DNA from 2 places in the Peribacillus sp. FSL P2-0133 genome. Region 2 is predicted to be linked to the other one. Evidence: riboswitches for the same ligand, from Rfam matches in the RefSeq annotation. Region 2 holds a riboswitch; the other holds the start of a gene.
The links. A riboswitch is a leader RNA that binds a small molecule or an ion and turns the genes downstream of it on or off. The one in region 2 is predicted to bind ZMP and ZTP.
Positions count from the first base shown of each region.

Region 1: it holds a riboswitch for ZMP and ZTP, as region 2 does, so the genes downstream of both, MKY17_RS16735 (APC family permease) here and MKY17_RS22575 (phosphoglycerate dehydrogenase) in region 2, are expected to answer to the same signal.

Region 1 is NZ_CP150254.1:3,494,017-3,501,324, reverse strand. Features, by position in the region: gene MKY17_RS16755 (DUF1697 domain-containing protein) at 1-337, shown strand, start outside; gene MKY17_RS16750 (sigma-70 family RNA polymerase sigma factor) at 785-1,309, shown strand; gene MKY17_RS16745 (hypothetical protein) at 1,306-1,659, shown strand; gene MKY17_RS16740 (MepB family protein) at 2,716-3,225, shown strand; ZMP/ZTP riboswitch at 4,274-4,352, shown strand; gene MKY17_RS16735 (APC family permease) at 4,405-5,997, shown strand; gene MKY17_RS16730 (hypothetical protein) at 6,898-7,056, shown strand.
Region 2 is NZ_CP150254.1:4,695,679-4,702,986, reverse strand. Features, by position in the region: gene MKY17_RS22590 (VOC family protein) at 1-264, shown strand, start outside; gene MKY17_RS22585 (GNAT family N-acetyltransferase) at 331-861, opposite strand; gene MKY17_RS22580 (ATP-dependent metallopeptidase FtsH/Yme1/Tma family protein) at 990-1,433, shown strand; ZMP/ZTP riboswitch at 2,016-2,094, shown strand; gene MKY17_RS22575 (phosphoglycerate dehydrogenase) at 2,232-3,431, shown strand; gene MKY17_RS22570 (hypothetical protein) at 3,631-3,798, opposite strand; gene MKY17_RS22565 (hypothetical protein) at 3,795-3,956, opposite strand; gene MKY17_RS22560 (hypothetical protein) at 4,556-5,038, opposite strand; gene MKY17_RS22555 (FixH family protein) at 5,234-5,704, opposite strand; gene MKY17_RS22550 (PepSY domain-containing protein) at 5,732-7,075, opposite strand.

The DNA.
Region 1 (7,308 bases), 1.2 Mb from region 2:
ACAAATCAAAGTTTTAGTCCGTAGTTTTGATGATTTTAAAAAAGTCATACACTCCCTTCCAGAGTCATGGACGAACGACCAACAGATGAGAAGCGATGTGCTGTTTTTATGGGACGAAATTGATGATGAGTCAGTGCTCAATAAGCTGGTCATCAAACCAGAAATTGATACGGTGAAATACGTTCCTGGAGCCATTCTATGGTCGGTTGAAAAAAAAAATATTACCAAATCCGGTATGACTAAACTCGTTGGTTCAAAGCCATACCAACAAATAACAATCAGAAATGTAAATACAACTCGCAAAATATACGAACTTATGCAAGCTGCACAGGTGTGAATTACATGATACTAGCAAGAATTATTTTCTAGTAATTGGAAACTATCTGACGGATAACTATCAGAACCCTGTCAATGGGCCTATAACACTCGTTATGGTAACAAAAAAGGTTAGGTACTTTTTTAGATATCCAACCTTTTTTTGCTGATAAGAGACTTTATGAAAGTTCATGAAAGTTCTGCAATAAACACCAGTTGAATTAAATTAATCGATCTTCAACTATAGGGCGCGATTCTTTAATAAGGTTCGCTTTTCTTAATGAACTAACGGGTGCGTTAGCTGAATAAGAAGGCCGCCAATTGGCGGCCTTTTTCACGTATGAATCTTAGCATTATCATACATTCGAATTAAAGTGAAAAAATGGAAAATGTTTAAATGAAATAAAAAAAGTAAAGCCAAATACTCTAGGTTTTCGTCTAATATTTGTAATAAGAGAAAAAGAAGGTGATGAAAATTGAAAGGTTAGTTAGAAAAGCACAAAAGGGTGACAAAAACGCTTTTGAAATATTATTTCAAAACTATAAAGAGGAAATATATCGAACTGCTTTTATTTATATGAGAACTCAAGAAGATTCATTAGATATTGTACAAGAAGTAGCTTATAAAGCTTTTAAATCGATTAAATTCTTAAAAGAACCAAAGTACTTTAAAACATGGTTAATAAAGATTGTTATAACTTGCTCTATTGATATGTTAAGACAGCATAATAAAGTTTTTTCCATTAAACCCGAACACATGGAACTAATAACTATTGGTGAAGAAGAAGATAACGCATTATCTTTGTATTTACAAACTTTGATTGAAGAGATTAGTGAAACTGAAAAAAGTGTTATTCTTTTGAAATATTTCCATGATTACACTTTAAATGATATCGCAATAACATTGGATATGCCTTTAGGTACAATAAAAACCACCTTGTATAGAGCATTAGAAAAGTTAAGAAAAAGATTAAGTAAGGAGGATATCCTATGAAAAATAAAATAAAACAAGAACTTGAAAATATTGAAATACCCAAAGAGTTCGAACTGATGAGTCAAAAAGGAATTAACAAAGCCTATAGTGAAATGAATAACAATAGAAAAAGATCAAAATGGTTAATTGGGTTTATTGCAAGTGCTGCAATTCTATTGCTTAGTATTGGATCATTGTCAACACCCGTTGTAAAGGCATCCATTCAAAACGCTCTAAATGAAATACTGGCTGATAAATTTCAAAAAATGGAAAATGGAAGCGAAATACTACCCGAAGAAGTACTAGTAAGTGTTGAAGAAAACAGCAATGGAGAATTAATCACAACATATATTTCTGGTAGTCAAGAATGAACTGAAAATGAAAACGGGGATTTTTCAGTATCGGATGGTAAAACTATCGCTACTTACACAAAAAAAGATAATAAATTTTTAATTGAAGCAAATGATAATCCTGGACCACCTATTGAATCAAAGATATTTTCTGAATTTGAAAAAGAAAAAATTCAGTCGTTAGGGACGAAAAAAATATTAGGTAGAGATGCAGAAGTCTACAAAATAACAATATCAAATGAAGAAACACTTGAGCTTTGGTTTGATAAAACTATTGATGTTTTAGTAAGAGAGGTACAGATTATTAAGGGTAAAACTTATGAAGAAGGTAAACTAATTTCACTTAAAACAATAGATAAGAAAACTAATTTGGACCTGTTTAAAATCAAAGCGCCTAAAGAGGCAAATATAATTGATCATACAAAAAAGTAAGCTAGGATTTTTCCTAGCTTACCTTTTAATTTAATATGCTGCAAACGATAGATAATGATAAGTCTTTTTACCAACTTGTCCATCAACCGTTAATCCTCTTCTCTTTTGAAAAGCTTTAACGGCTCCTTTAGATCCATCACCATATTATACCATCAGCTGTACCTGTAATGAGGAGGTACATGATCTCACCGAGGTCCATAGCCATATTAAAAAGGCCCCAAATTGTTGGCCTTTTTAATATGCGATTCTTTATATTATCATACATTCGTTCTCGAGTGAAAAACTGTCCTTAATTAACTAACGGGGCAGGATAGTTGCATAAGAACTGGTATAATTTAGAGAAAAGTAGAGTGTAGAGGTGAATTATGGCTTTCCTTATATTAGCAATCTTATTAATATTTTTATTTGATTTCACAAAAATGAGAAATCAAAATCAAACAATAATTAAACAGAATGAAAAGGTTATCTCTCTGTTGGAAGAGATTAAAAATAAAAAAGCGTAGTTCTTAACCTAACAGGAGCAATAAAGAAGTTGCTTTGGCACATCTTTGTCTTATGGAACTAACGGGGCAGGATAGTTGAAGAGTACTGTTTGATCTTTATTCAACAATTGGGCCATTTTGTTTGAAATTTAGGAGTGAAGAAATGAATAATTTTTTTACAGCATTAACTTATGTAAATAAAATGATTTATGAGTCGAATCACTTAACTGTAAAGTCAGTTCAAGAAGAGAAGCAAAATTCTAAGTATGGTGCTGGTACATTTCAATTATCTTCTAAGACAGTTCGATTCAGAATTGCGAATATAACCCCTACCAAAGTAGGGCAGTTTGTTGCATTTTGGGAAAAAGACGAAAATAATAAAAATCAACCCTACTTATATGAGGAAGCCCCTGATTTATTAGTTATAACTACCTTTAAAAATGAAAATGAGTTTGGTCAATTTATTTTCCCAAAAGAAATTCTTTTAAAACAGAACATTCTTAGGTCTACTTCAACAAAGGGCAAAATGGCAATAAGAGTTTATCCTAGCTGGGATAGTCCGAGTAGTAATCAAGCGATGAAAACTCAAAAATGGCAGTTACCCTATTTTGTTGACATGTGTAATCCGAATAAATTACCCTTAGAAAAAATATTAGAACTCTATTCTTTTTAATCCTCTGCAATCGGGCGCGATTCTTGAAGAATTTTCGCTTTTCTTAATGAACTAACGGGTGCGTTAGCTGAAGATCAGAGCTGTCTTTAAGGCAGCTTTTTCTTTACGGAACTAAAGGGGCAGGGTAGTTTAAGAAGCATGGTGTACTCGTACACTATCTGGAGTTAGCATAGTTTTTCATGGACACATTTTAGTTAAGTCCTTACAATGATTTTTGAGAGGATGTGTCCGTCTTGGAAGGTAAGAATACAGGTAAAATATAATAATGAATTCAAGAAGACTATTGTAGATCTTCATTCGGGTTCGGGGTCGTTTCCTAGCCTTGGTCGCAGCAAGTTATTACATGCTGAAAATGATAAACGAACACCATTGGATGTTAAATCCGAGGATGATATTTCCAGTTAAGAAGCCTCGTGCCATTTCAATAAAAAGATGAGTGATACGATTTATTTTATTATAAGGATTTAGGGACATCATCTAGTTTAAGGAAATTTAATCTACGTTCATCACTCTAGCTATGCCGAGTGTGTTTCACATTAGTTAAATATAATAGACACTAATTAAAGTTGTGCATAAATTTTGGACAAACCAAAGTGAGATAAAGAGAGATCTTCATCCCTCAGATATTTTCCCCAACTTGTGCATGGCTTTTTTTGAGGAAGAAAAGAACAGTTATTGTAGAAAAATGCTCAATAAAGGTATGGATTATTCCAGGTATTTCCTCTGTTGGAGATTTTAACTATCTGGTTCATTACTCCTATGTAAATGTTGTTGGGATATAATTTGTAAAATATGAACGGTTTATTTTGTGCATATAAGCTCTTAAAGATTTTTAAGTATAATTTTAAAGAGAAAAAGATTATATTGATGTAGCATGTGTTCTGGAAATCGAATGTTTGTTTTTGAACTTTAATTCACCTAATTTTTTCAAATTAAAAAGAATATTGATAGGGAATTACGAAAAATCAATGGGAATATTAATAAAATATAAATATTTTTAAAGTATTGTGAAATTTAAAATAATCCTATATACTAAAAAAAAAACTATTTTCCTATATGTAACTGGCGCAACATGGAGTACCATGGGGGAGCATATAGAGTATAAGCCGCGCGCCTGGGCAAACACTTGATTTATAGATCAAGTGTTTTTTATTTTCCTAGGAAGAGGTGTAGGTAGAGATGAGTAATATGCATAGAAAAATGGGGACTTTTGCTTTAATTATGACAGGTATTGGTTCTATTATTGGCTCTGGTTGGTTGTTCGGAGCGTGGAAAGCTGCACAGATTGCAGGACCAGCAGCTATTTTTTCTTGGATTATCGGTATGGTTGTAATTTTATTTATTGCATTATCTTACGCAGAGCTTGGGGCAATGTTTCCTGAAGCTGGAGGAATGGTTAAGTATCCTCAATATTCGCATGGCTCTTTTATTGGATTTATAGCTGCGTGGGCGAACTGGATATCTATCGCTTCGACTATTACCGTTGAGGCCATTGCTTCGGTACAATATATGAGTACGTGGCCTTGGGAATGGGCCAGATGGTCTCATTCTTTAGTTGATAACAATATCTTAACGACTAAAGGATTATTCATAGCTTCTTTACTATTATTGTTCTATTTCTTCGTCAACTATTGGACAGTTAACCTTTTTGCTAAGGCAAATTCATTTATTACTATTTTTAAATTAATTGTTCCAGGTGTAATGGCAGGATCCTTATTTTTTGCTGGATTTCATGGTGAAAACTTTACAAGTTCTCAAGGTATCGCACCATATGGTTGGGCAAGCGTTTTAACAGCAGTAGCTACTTCTGGTATCGTGTTTGCGTTTAATGGATTTCAAAGTCCCGTAAATATGGCAGGAGAAGCGAAGTCGCCGAATAAGTCTATACCTATTGCTGTTATTGGGTCTATTCTAATTGCAGGTTTTATATACGTTATTTTACAAGTTGTGTTTATCGGTGCAGTTGATCCGTCTATGATCGTGAACGGATGGAGTCATCTGAATTTCAATTCACCTTTTGCTGATTTGGCAATTGCTCTTAGTCTAAACTGGTTAGCGATTGTATTGTATGTAGATGCGTTTGTATCACCGTCTGGTACAGGAGCTACTTACACAGCTACAACTTCGCGTATGCTTTATGGAATGCAGAAAAATGGGTACTTACCGAATATCTTTGGTACATTACATCCACTTTATGGTGTTCCTCGTCCAGCGATGTTATTAAACTTAGGCGTATGTTTTATCTTTTTATTTTTATTCCGCGGATGGGGCGTACTTGCTGAAGTGATTTCAGTTGCTACACTTATCTCGTACATCATGGGGCCAGTTGCATTGACAACATTAAGACGTACAGCTTCTCATTTTAATCGTCCATTTCACTTAAAAGGCGCTTCTATTATTGCACCTTGTGGATTTGTTTTCGCATCGCTTACTTTATACTGGGCGCGTTGGCCATTAACAGGAGAAGTCGTTTTCATCATTGCCATTGGACTACCTATTTACTTTTATTATCAAGCTAAAAATAAGTGGAATGGATTCAAAAAACAATTTTTATCAGGTGTTTGGATGCTTCTTTACTTAGGTTGTATGATTTTCATTTCTTATATTGGAAGTGAGAAGTTCGGCGGAAAAAATATTCTTACATTTGGTTGGGATATGGTGGTCATCGCATTTTTAGCACTTGGTTTCTATTGGTGGGGAGTCAAGAGCGGGATTAAAACAGAATACATGGCTGAGGCTGAAAAAATTAACAAAGAATTTATCAATAAATAACTTTTATAGTAGACACCGCAATATGAGTAAAAAGAAAACATGGTTACTTTATTACCATGTTTTCTTTAGTTTATAAAAAATTTTTTATAGGTGGATTCATCATGGAATATTATAAAATTATTTAAAATAGTGGTAAAGAATCGAAAATAGTGCTTTTACTGGGTTGTTAGTTTAATAAGAATACTCTGCTTCAGCAGGTTATAATACCCCTTAATATGATAAGTACTTAATAAGGATATTGTAAGAAGAAAAAGGAATATAGGAAGAAGAAAGTTAAACAACTATTTTTTGAACACCGTTCCATTTAAGAACGGTGTTATGTGTGTTTAGAGTATTAAGATTAAACAACTTTATTGTATGTGAACAACAGGCTCTTTTTGTGAAATATTGCACTTAAACTAACGGGTGCGTTCGTATTATAAGGTTAGCCAGTTTTTACTTGTTGACCTTTTTTAATAGAAACTATTATATCAGTAGCCAGGGTAGGACGTACGGGTGCGTGGGACTTGATCCCGTGAACTAAACTGTTCGCCCCCTACTTGTAGAAACATGTTTGAGGCTGGTTGGGACGCAGATCTCGTATAACAAGCGAAGCTATGACACTACATGGAGGACTAGGGGTACTGGTTAATAAGTAGAGGAGGACAGGGTAGCTGTTCTAGTCCACAGGATTACTACCAATGAAAGTAAATTGATTCTATAAATTTGTGAAGTATTGGTGATAACTCCCTAAAATTCAAAAGGTGTTCTAAAAATACCAATCAACGAAGTTTATTGGGAACTTTTTCAGTTCCTTTGTAATATTCTTCGAATAATGACCTGCTCTGAGGGTAATCTAACTATTGGTGATATTTCATTTTGTTGAAATTTCATTATCACATTAATAGGAGGAAAATATTAATGACACAACATCAACACTCTCACAAAACAGGTGAATCAGTTATGGAAACAGGTCACTATATTGACGCGGATGGTGATCATGTTGAATTAACAGCAGGACAAAAATTTCCTAGTTGCCCTTCTTCAGGACAATCTACAAGTTGGAAACATGAACAATAAAAAATCGTTTTAAATAAAAAGACAGCTTACGATAAAGTAAGTCTGTCTTTTTATGTAGATAGAAATACATAGAAGTATAAATAAACAAAGATTAGTCCTAATGACATTTTTCTCATTTCATCTCTTACTCTTAACTCACTCTCTCCTACTTCCCCTCACACTCACTTATACTCGGGGTTTGTGTAGTAACGGAATGTATTTGATTAGGGATATTTTCAGAATACTTTTTGAATTCTACGGATTTTTCATCAA
Region 2 (7,308 bases):
ATGTTATTGGTGGAAGAATACTTTAAAACGTTTACCAAGAAAGAAATCCCTGATTCTGCAGCAAGTACGGAAGCCATCGTCGCCCTGTCCGTTAAAAGTAAGGCAGAAGTCGATGAAATCGTGAATAGGGCACTGGATGTTGGCGGAAAGCCTTTCAATGAAGCCATTGATCATGGTTTCATGTACGGTTGGAGTTTTCTGGATATCGACGGACATTCTTGGGAAGTATTTTACATGGACGAAAGCGGATTTAATCAAAATTAAATCAAATGCAAGACACAATCCTTCACGAAGGACTGTGTCTTTTTTTGAAGAGTTAAGTACGTGATCTTATCTGGAGCTCATTCGTAACAATACAGGGCTAATGTCTTTCCACTCATAAACCAATAGATTCAAATCTGCGCCAGCCATTTTGATTTTTTCGGTTTTAAGCAATTCAGCACCAAACGCCTCATAGAAGTATCGAGATTTATTATCTTCAAGCACCTCAACGAAAATTGTCTTAAATCCCAGTTCGTCGAAATTAAAAAATAATTCTTTGATGAGTTTCTTACCTAGCCCCATTGTTTGAAAATGTTCGAGAATATATATCGCAGTTAAATCACCCGAAGCCTCATCTTTATTTTTTTCCCTTTTCCCGCCACTTATGAATCCAACTATTTTCCCCTCGTTATTTTCAGCAACATAAACATAATTTTCATCATTGGATATATTCTTTTTCCATAATTCCTTCCTTTGCCCATAAGACAGATTATCTAAAAAATCACTCGGCAGTATATCTTTATAAGTGGTTCTCCAGCAATCCACATGGACTATTGCTATCCCTTCCGCATCAGCCACCGTTGCCTCTCTTATTAGCAAATTGATTCCTCCTTTTTAGGTTTGCTATACTTCCTACTTTTTACTAATATCATAATAGCTTAATTGTTAATAATTAACTATATATGATACTATTGCCTATAGTTTGTTTATGTGGGAGAAGGTATGAGATGAAGCGGATTTTCCGTAGTAAAGTATTTTATTTATTAATCTTCTTGGTTACCTTGGGGATTGTGCTGGTTTTTAACAATGACAAAGAACCGCCTGAGAAATTGAGTGAAGATGAATTTTTTACAACTTTAGAAGATGGGAAAGTGACATTTTTAAAGGTGGAGCCACAAAATAGTGTTTATGAAATAAGAGGTCAGCTGGTAGGGTATGAAAAGGATCAATACTTTATCACGTCTGTACCAGATAGTGAAATTTCGCTAGACAAAATGAATAACGCCGTAAGGGAACATGATATAGAAAAAATTGAGTTTATACCAGACACAGAGACAAGCGGATGGGTCACCCTTCTTACAACAACGATTCCGTTCGTGATTATTTTCATCCTATTTTTTGTCATTTTACTATTTACAGTTGTAATAAAAAGATTGAACCGTCCTAGATAATAATGAAACTCTCCATTTTTTCGGAGATAAACCTATAGAATTCGTCGATATAATCCAATTTTCGGAGATAAACCTGTAGAATTCGTCGATATTTCTCATTTCGGAGATAAACCTGTAGAATTCGTCGATATATTTCAATTTTCGGAGATAAACCTGTAGAATTCGTCGATATATTTCTCATTTCGGGGATAAACCTGTAGAATTCGTCGATATATTTCTCATTTCGGAGATAAACCTGTAGAATTCGTCGATATATTTCTCATTTCGGAGATAAACCTGTAGAATTCGTCGATATATTTCTCATTTCGGAGATAAACCTATAGAATTCGTCGATATATTCCAATTTTCGGAGATAAACCTGTAGAATTCGTCGATATTTCTCATTTCGGAGATAAACCTGTAGAATTCGTCGATATATTCCAATTTTCGGAGATAAACCTGTAGAATTCGTCGATATATTCCAATTTTCGGAGATAAAACAATAGAATTCGTCGATATTTCTGGTTAGTTGTGGCTTCTGCAAAAAAAAAGAAAATGATATTGAAGATTGCTGAATAGTTTGATAGAATAAAATAAATGAAAAAGACTATGTGCAACTGGCGAAACACGGATAACCGTGAGGGAACACATAGTGTCGTAGCCGTTCGCCTGGGCAGAGGTAAGGGATTTTATCCCTTGCCTCTTTCTGTATATTAATAGATAGTGAAGGTTTAAAGTATGCAGATTTTCATGGGCTTAAAAATCTTGTCAGTATTTTGAAATTTCAAAACTATCATAGTCAAAAGAGGAGCAAACAAAATGAGCACATTACTTTTAGAAAAAGTCAAAACGATCAAAGCGTTAAATAATATTGCCGAAAGCGGGCTGAATGTATTCAATAAAGGCGATTTTAAGGTCGATAATGACAGTGAAAACCCTGATGCGATCGTTCTTCGCAGCTTTAACATGCATACTATGGAATTCGGCGATCAGTTAAAAGCAATCGCAAGGGCAGGAGCTGGAGTCAATAATATTCCGGTCGACAAATGCACCGAGCAAGGAATTGTCGTTTTCAATACACCTGGTGCTAACGCAAACGCTGTAAAAGAAATGGTGCTGACGTCATTAATGGCTTCATCTCGTAACCTTTTTGCAGGTGTGGCCTGGACAAAGACGCTTGAAGGCGAAGGAGAACAAATTCCAAAGCTTGTTGAAACAGGAAAGAAACAATTCGTTGGTAAAGAAATCAAGGGGAAAACTCTTGGCGTAATCGGTTTAGGTGCGATCGGTGCACTTGTAGCGAATGATGCCCTGGATTTGGACATGGATGTCATTGGGTTTGACCCGTTCATCTCTGTTGATACAGCTTGGAACTTGTCCCGCAATGTACAGCGCGCCATGACGATTGAAGAATTGTTTGCAGAATCTGATTATATTACAGTACACGTTCCATTAACTGACGACACAAGAGGAATGTTTAACCAAGAAACATTCAGCATCATGAAGCCAGGCGTCCATATCTTGAATTTCTCACGCGGCGAGCTAGTGAATGAAGATGATATGCAAGCTGCACTTGAAAGCGGAAAAGTAGGCAAGTTCATTACTGACTTCCCGAATGAAAACGTGTTGAAAATGAATAATGTCATTCCGATTCCGCATCTTGGTGCCTCTACACTAGAATCAGAGGAAAACTGTGCCATCATGGCAGCTCGTCAGTTGAAGACCTTTTTAGAAACAGGGAACATCAAGAACTCTGTGAATTTCCCAAACACTTCCCTTCCTTATACAGGAAACCGTCGTGTGGCAACTTTCCACGAAAACGTTCCGAACATGGTTGGGCAAATCACACTGGCTATATCTGGCTTTAATCTGAACATCGCTGACATGGTTAACAGAAGCCGTGGGGGATATGCATATACGATCATCGACATTGACGGTGAAGTAAACGGCGATATCATTCCTGGCTTGGAAGAAAAAATCAAACAAATCGAAGGCATCGTTACAACTCGTATTATCTAATTGAGATGATAAATGGTGAAAGCCTCAATTCCTTTAAGGAGTTGGGGCTTTTTTTAGGATTTATTAATGATTTTTGAACAAAAAAAGCCACTTATTGTGGTGATCATATTACACTGACTCACGTGTTGAGAACCTAGGGTCTACAACGAACTCAGCCTGGCAAGGGTTATATCGAATTTCTCCAAGATATAAAAATCTGTCATGGTTTCACATCCGTTTTATCTTCAAAATGTACAAACAACATCAAGTAGATTGCGAATAGAAGATGCAAATAAAGTGGAATGTTTTTATCGTTTTGAATGACAACAAATATGTAAATTCCATATAGCAAAATTGGAATGGTTAAAAGGATTCTGAGCTTAGTCATAGGTCATCCTCCCAGTTATCCTCGAATAATAAGACATCAAGCATTTGAGCCACTTGAAAATCCTTTTCTGCGATTGCGTTTATTAAACTTGTACAATTATTTTCCCTAAGTACATCTGCTAATAATTGTAAATCCATTGTCATTACTGCTGGTTTCATAGTTTCATCCTCCTAATTTACTAAATATTCTGTCACTTCCGTTACTACAATAGTATGAAGTACAGGGAAAACGCTGTCAATCTATATTCCATCTGTACTCATTTTGAATTAATGGATTCAAAATTTATCTACCAAAATCACTACCTCATATATATATATACTTAGTGAGATAGGTAAAATGGTACATTTCCTTATTCAGAAGGCACCCCCCAACAAGGGAAGCATTGCGTTCAGCTGAACACTAGCGAAGATGCCAGGGAGCAACTTATTGCGAACCTGAATCATTGGAGTCACTGGTGTGCCTCCTTGCTTCCGTTCACTTCATTGCATGGCCTTTTTCCTTTGGGAAAGGGTTTTTTTTTTTTGCCCTCCTAACTTTTAAAATATTATTAATAAAATGATAGTATATGCCTTATTTTTTATGTAGCAGTGTAAATAAGTTATGTAGGCATCTGGATTACATCAAAATGTATTAATGTGATGGGAAATTTATTTATAACATTTGAAAAGATGACGTATCAAAAGTAAAAGAATCGCCCCTATGAAATACAGAGACGATTCCTTATGTTAAACACCCTTTCCACACAGAACGGATTACCCTAAATGGTCCTTCCCAAAAAATTCTGATGCTGATGAAGGATATTCGATGTTAAAAAAGCTCCAACAGGAGGTAATTGCTCGGTATAGGCGCTACCGCTAGCAGGAAATTGATTCAAAGCTATATCAGTGGTGGCAATCCAAGACCCAGATTCACCTGCTTGCAGAGAGGGAGGCTTCATAAGAAAACGTCCTTGTAGAATAAAATGCCGAATCCTAATCTGGTTATCATCAATCATGGTTAAATTGCCAGAGAATGTGGCATAAGGTGAATCAAATGAGATTTGTTTAGTGCTTTCATTCAAAAATCCATTAATCGGAATAGGTGTTCCCTGAAAATTAATCGTACCAATTACCCTATTATCCGTAATAGAGTTAATGGCAAGTGTACCCCAAATGATCGTTCTGCCAGCTATTGAAGAGTGGATACCCCATACTGATGGGAATGGAAAGCTAACCGAAGCAGTACCCTGTGAAGTTACCAATGCTATGCCCTCCCTTAAAGGTGGTTTATGTTCTGAGGAAGCTCCCTTGTTTAAAGGAACAATCCAGTATATGCTGCACGAACAGAATAATCCAATAAACAAAGGTGAAGTATTACATCCCTGCCTGTAAATGCATTCTCTCCGATCCATAAAAAATCCGGTCTTCAATTGAAAACCGGATTTCAAATAAATTTATTAATGATGATGTTTGTGACTTTCTTCTTGTTTTTGGCTCCCTTTTTGCAAGAATTTCAATTCACTTTCAGACAGTTTTCCTACGATAAACTGTTTTTTAGGCATAATGATTGAACCATCGTTACTCGCATGTGCTTTTATATAGTATAGGCCATCACTATCAAAGTTTTTACTTAAAGTATAGGTACCGTTTCCCTCTTCCTCAGCTTGTTCCATACTATATTTGAGCGAGCCATCTTGTTTCCATATCTCAAAATGAACAAAATCTGCGTTTTCAACCTTTTTACCACCTTGAGTAAGAACAACCTTCATGGTCTCCTGGGTATTAGCTGAAAAGGATGCTGGTATAATTATTTCAGCTGCAAGTGGTGTCTCTTCTTTGTATAGATTAGTGACATCCTTTTCAAGTGAACAAGCACTTAACAATAGGCTGAAAATGAAGATCAAAGAAATACATATATTTTTTTTCACGGCAAAAGCCACCCTTTACATTTCGAATTATGCATTCAAAAACTTCTTTACTGCAGATATTCTTTTGATAATTAACCAGTCAATTAGCCAAACAACAATAAGAGACAAACCAACCAAAGGAAACAAAATTCCTAGACCTATTAACAGAAAAAGAAAGAATTTCATGTTCTTTATAGGAGGAGCTTTTGGTGCACCTAATCCTTTTTTCGGCTTTCGCTTCCACCATAAATAAAAACCACTAAATGCAACAAGCATAATTCCTATACAAATAAGAAGGCTGATTATTTGGTTAATCAAACCAAATTGAGTCCCTTTATGCAAGGTAATCCCCCAAGCAACTATTTTTCCTATTAAACCGTAATGCTCATAACGATAATCAGCTAGAACTGCACCGGAATATTGGTCAATATGTATAGTTGCTTCATCTTGTGCTTTTGGTGGAAAAGCTGACAATGTATAAACGCCATCCGTTTCTTGTGGAATATTTATGCTATAACTTGGATGCATGCCCTCACGATTCGCTATCGTGACAACATCATCAATGGAAAGTGGGATAAAGCCTTGAATATCTGAGATTGGTACATCTAAATTTTCTGCTGCCCAAGGAACATCTGCAATGTCTTTTGTTTTAATTAAGGATGTTGGAGCACTTCCAGTCCATATGGAAGGAGGATACCCAGATCCGGAATTGGTAGCCGCCGATTGAAAATTACTTCCCCAAAAACCAGACCAAGGCAAACCTGTCATAATTAAAAATAACATTCCTGCTGATATCCAAAAGGCAGGTACTGCATGTAAATCTCTTCTGAAAGTATTTTTACCTTTATTTATTCTTGGAAAAAGAACACCAGAAAGATTTAGTTTATTTTTGGGATACCATAAATAAAGACCAGAGACAATTAACACAACTGCCCAACATGCAGCTAACTCTACAATTCTATCTCCCAAGGTGCCAGCCATCAGTTCACCATGAATTTCCTCGATTTTATCCATAATTTTGTCTTCATCATTTAACTCTCCAATAGATTTACCTGTATACGGATCTATAAAAATGGTAAGGGACTCATTATTAGAAGTGATGCTTACTTCGCTTGAACGAGATGCATTTTCTCCAGGATGATACTTTGTCACTACTGCATCAGGGTAAAGTTTCTTCACTGTCTCAATCTGCTGGGATGCTGGTATCTTTTCTCCTTGCGGAATAATCTCTTGGTAGTTTTGATAAAGCACTTGTTCAATCTGTGGCTTAAATAGATAGATTGAGCCAGTAACTGCCAGAATAATAAGTAAGGGTGCAAAAATAATTCCAGCGTAAAAATGCCATCTCCATACTGTTCTATACAGAGAGGTGTTTGGTTGTTTAGTTTCCATTTATACAGGACCTCCAAGTAGTACTATTAAATTCACCTATATAGATGATAAAAGGAAATTGTGAGAAAAATATGAAATTTATATAAAAAAAGGAAGTTTGTATTTGTTAAAGATGAAATGGTCATCGACTAAGAAGAACAACTGTAACTAAGGAGTGAACTTGCAGCAAGTAGTAGAGTAGGAATGGAATGAAGGGAAATGAGGTAATTACGGCGAAAGTAATCTATAGAATG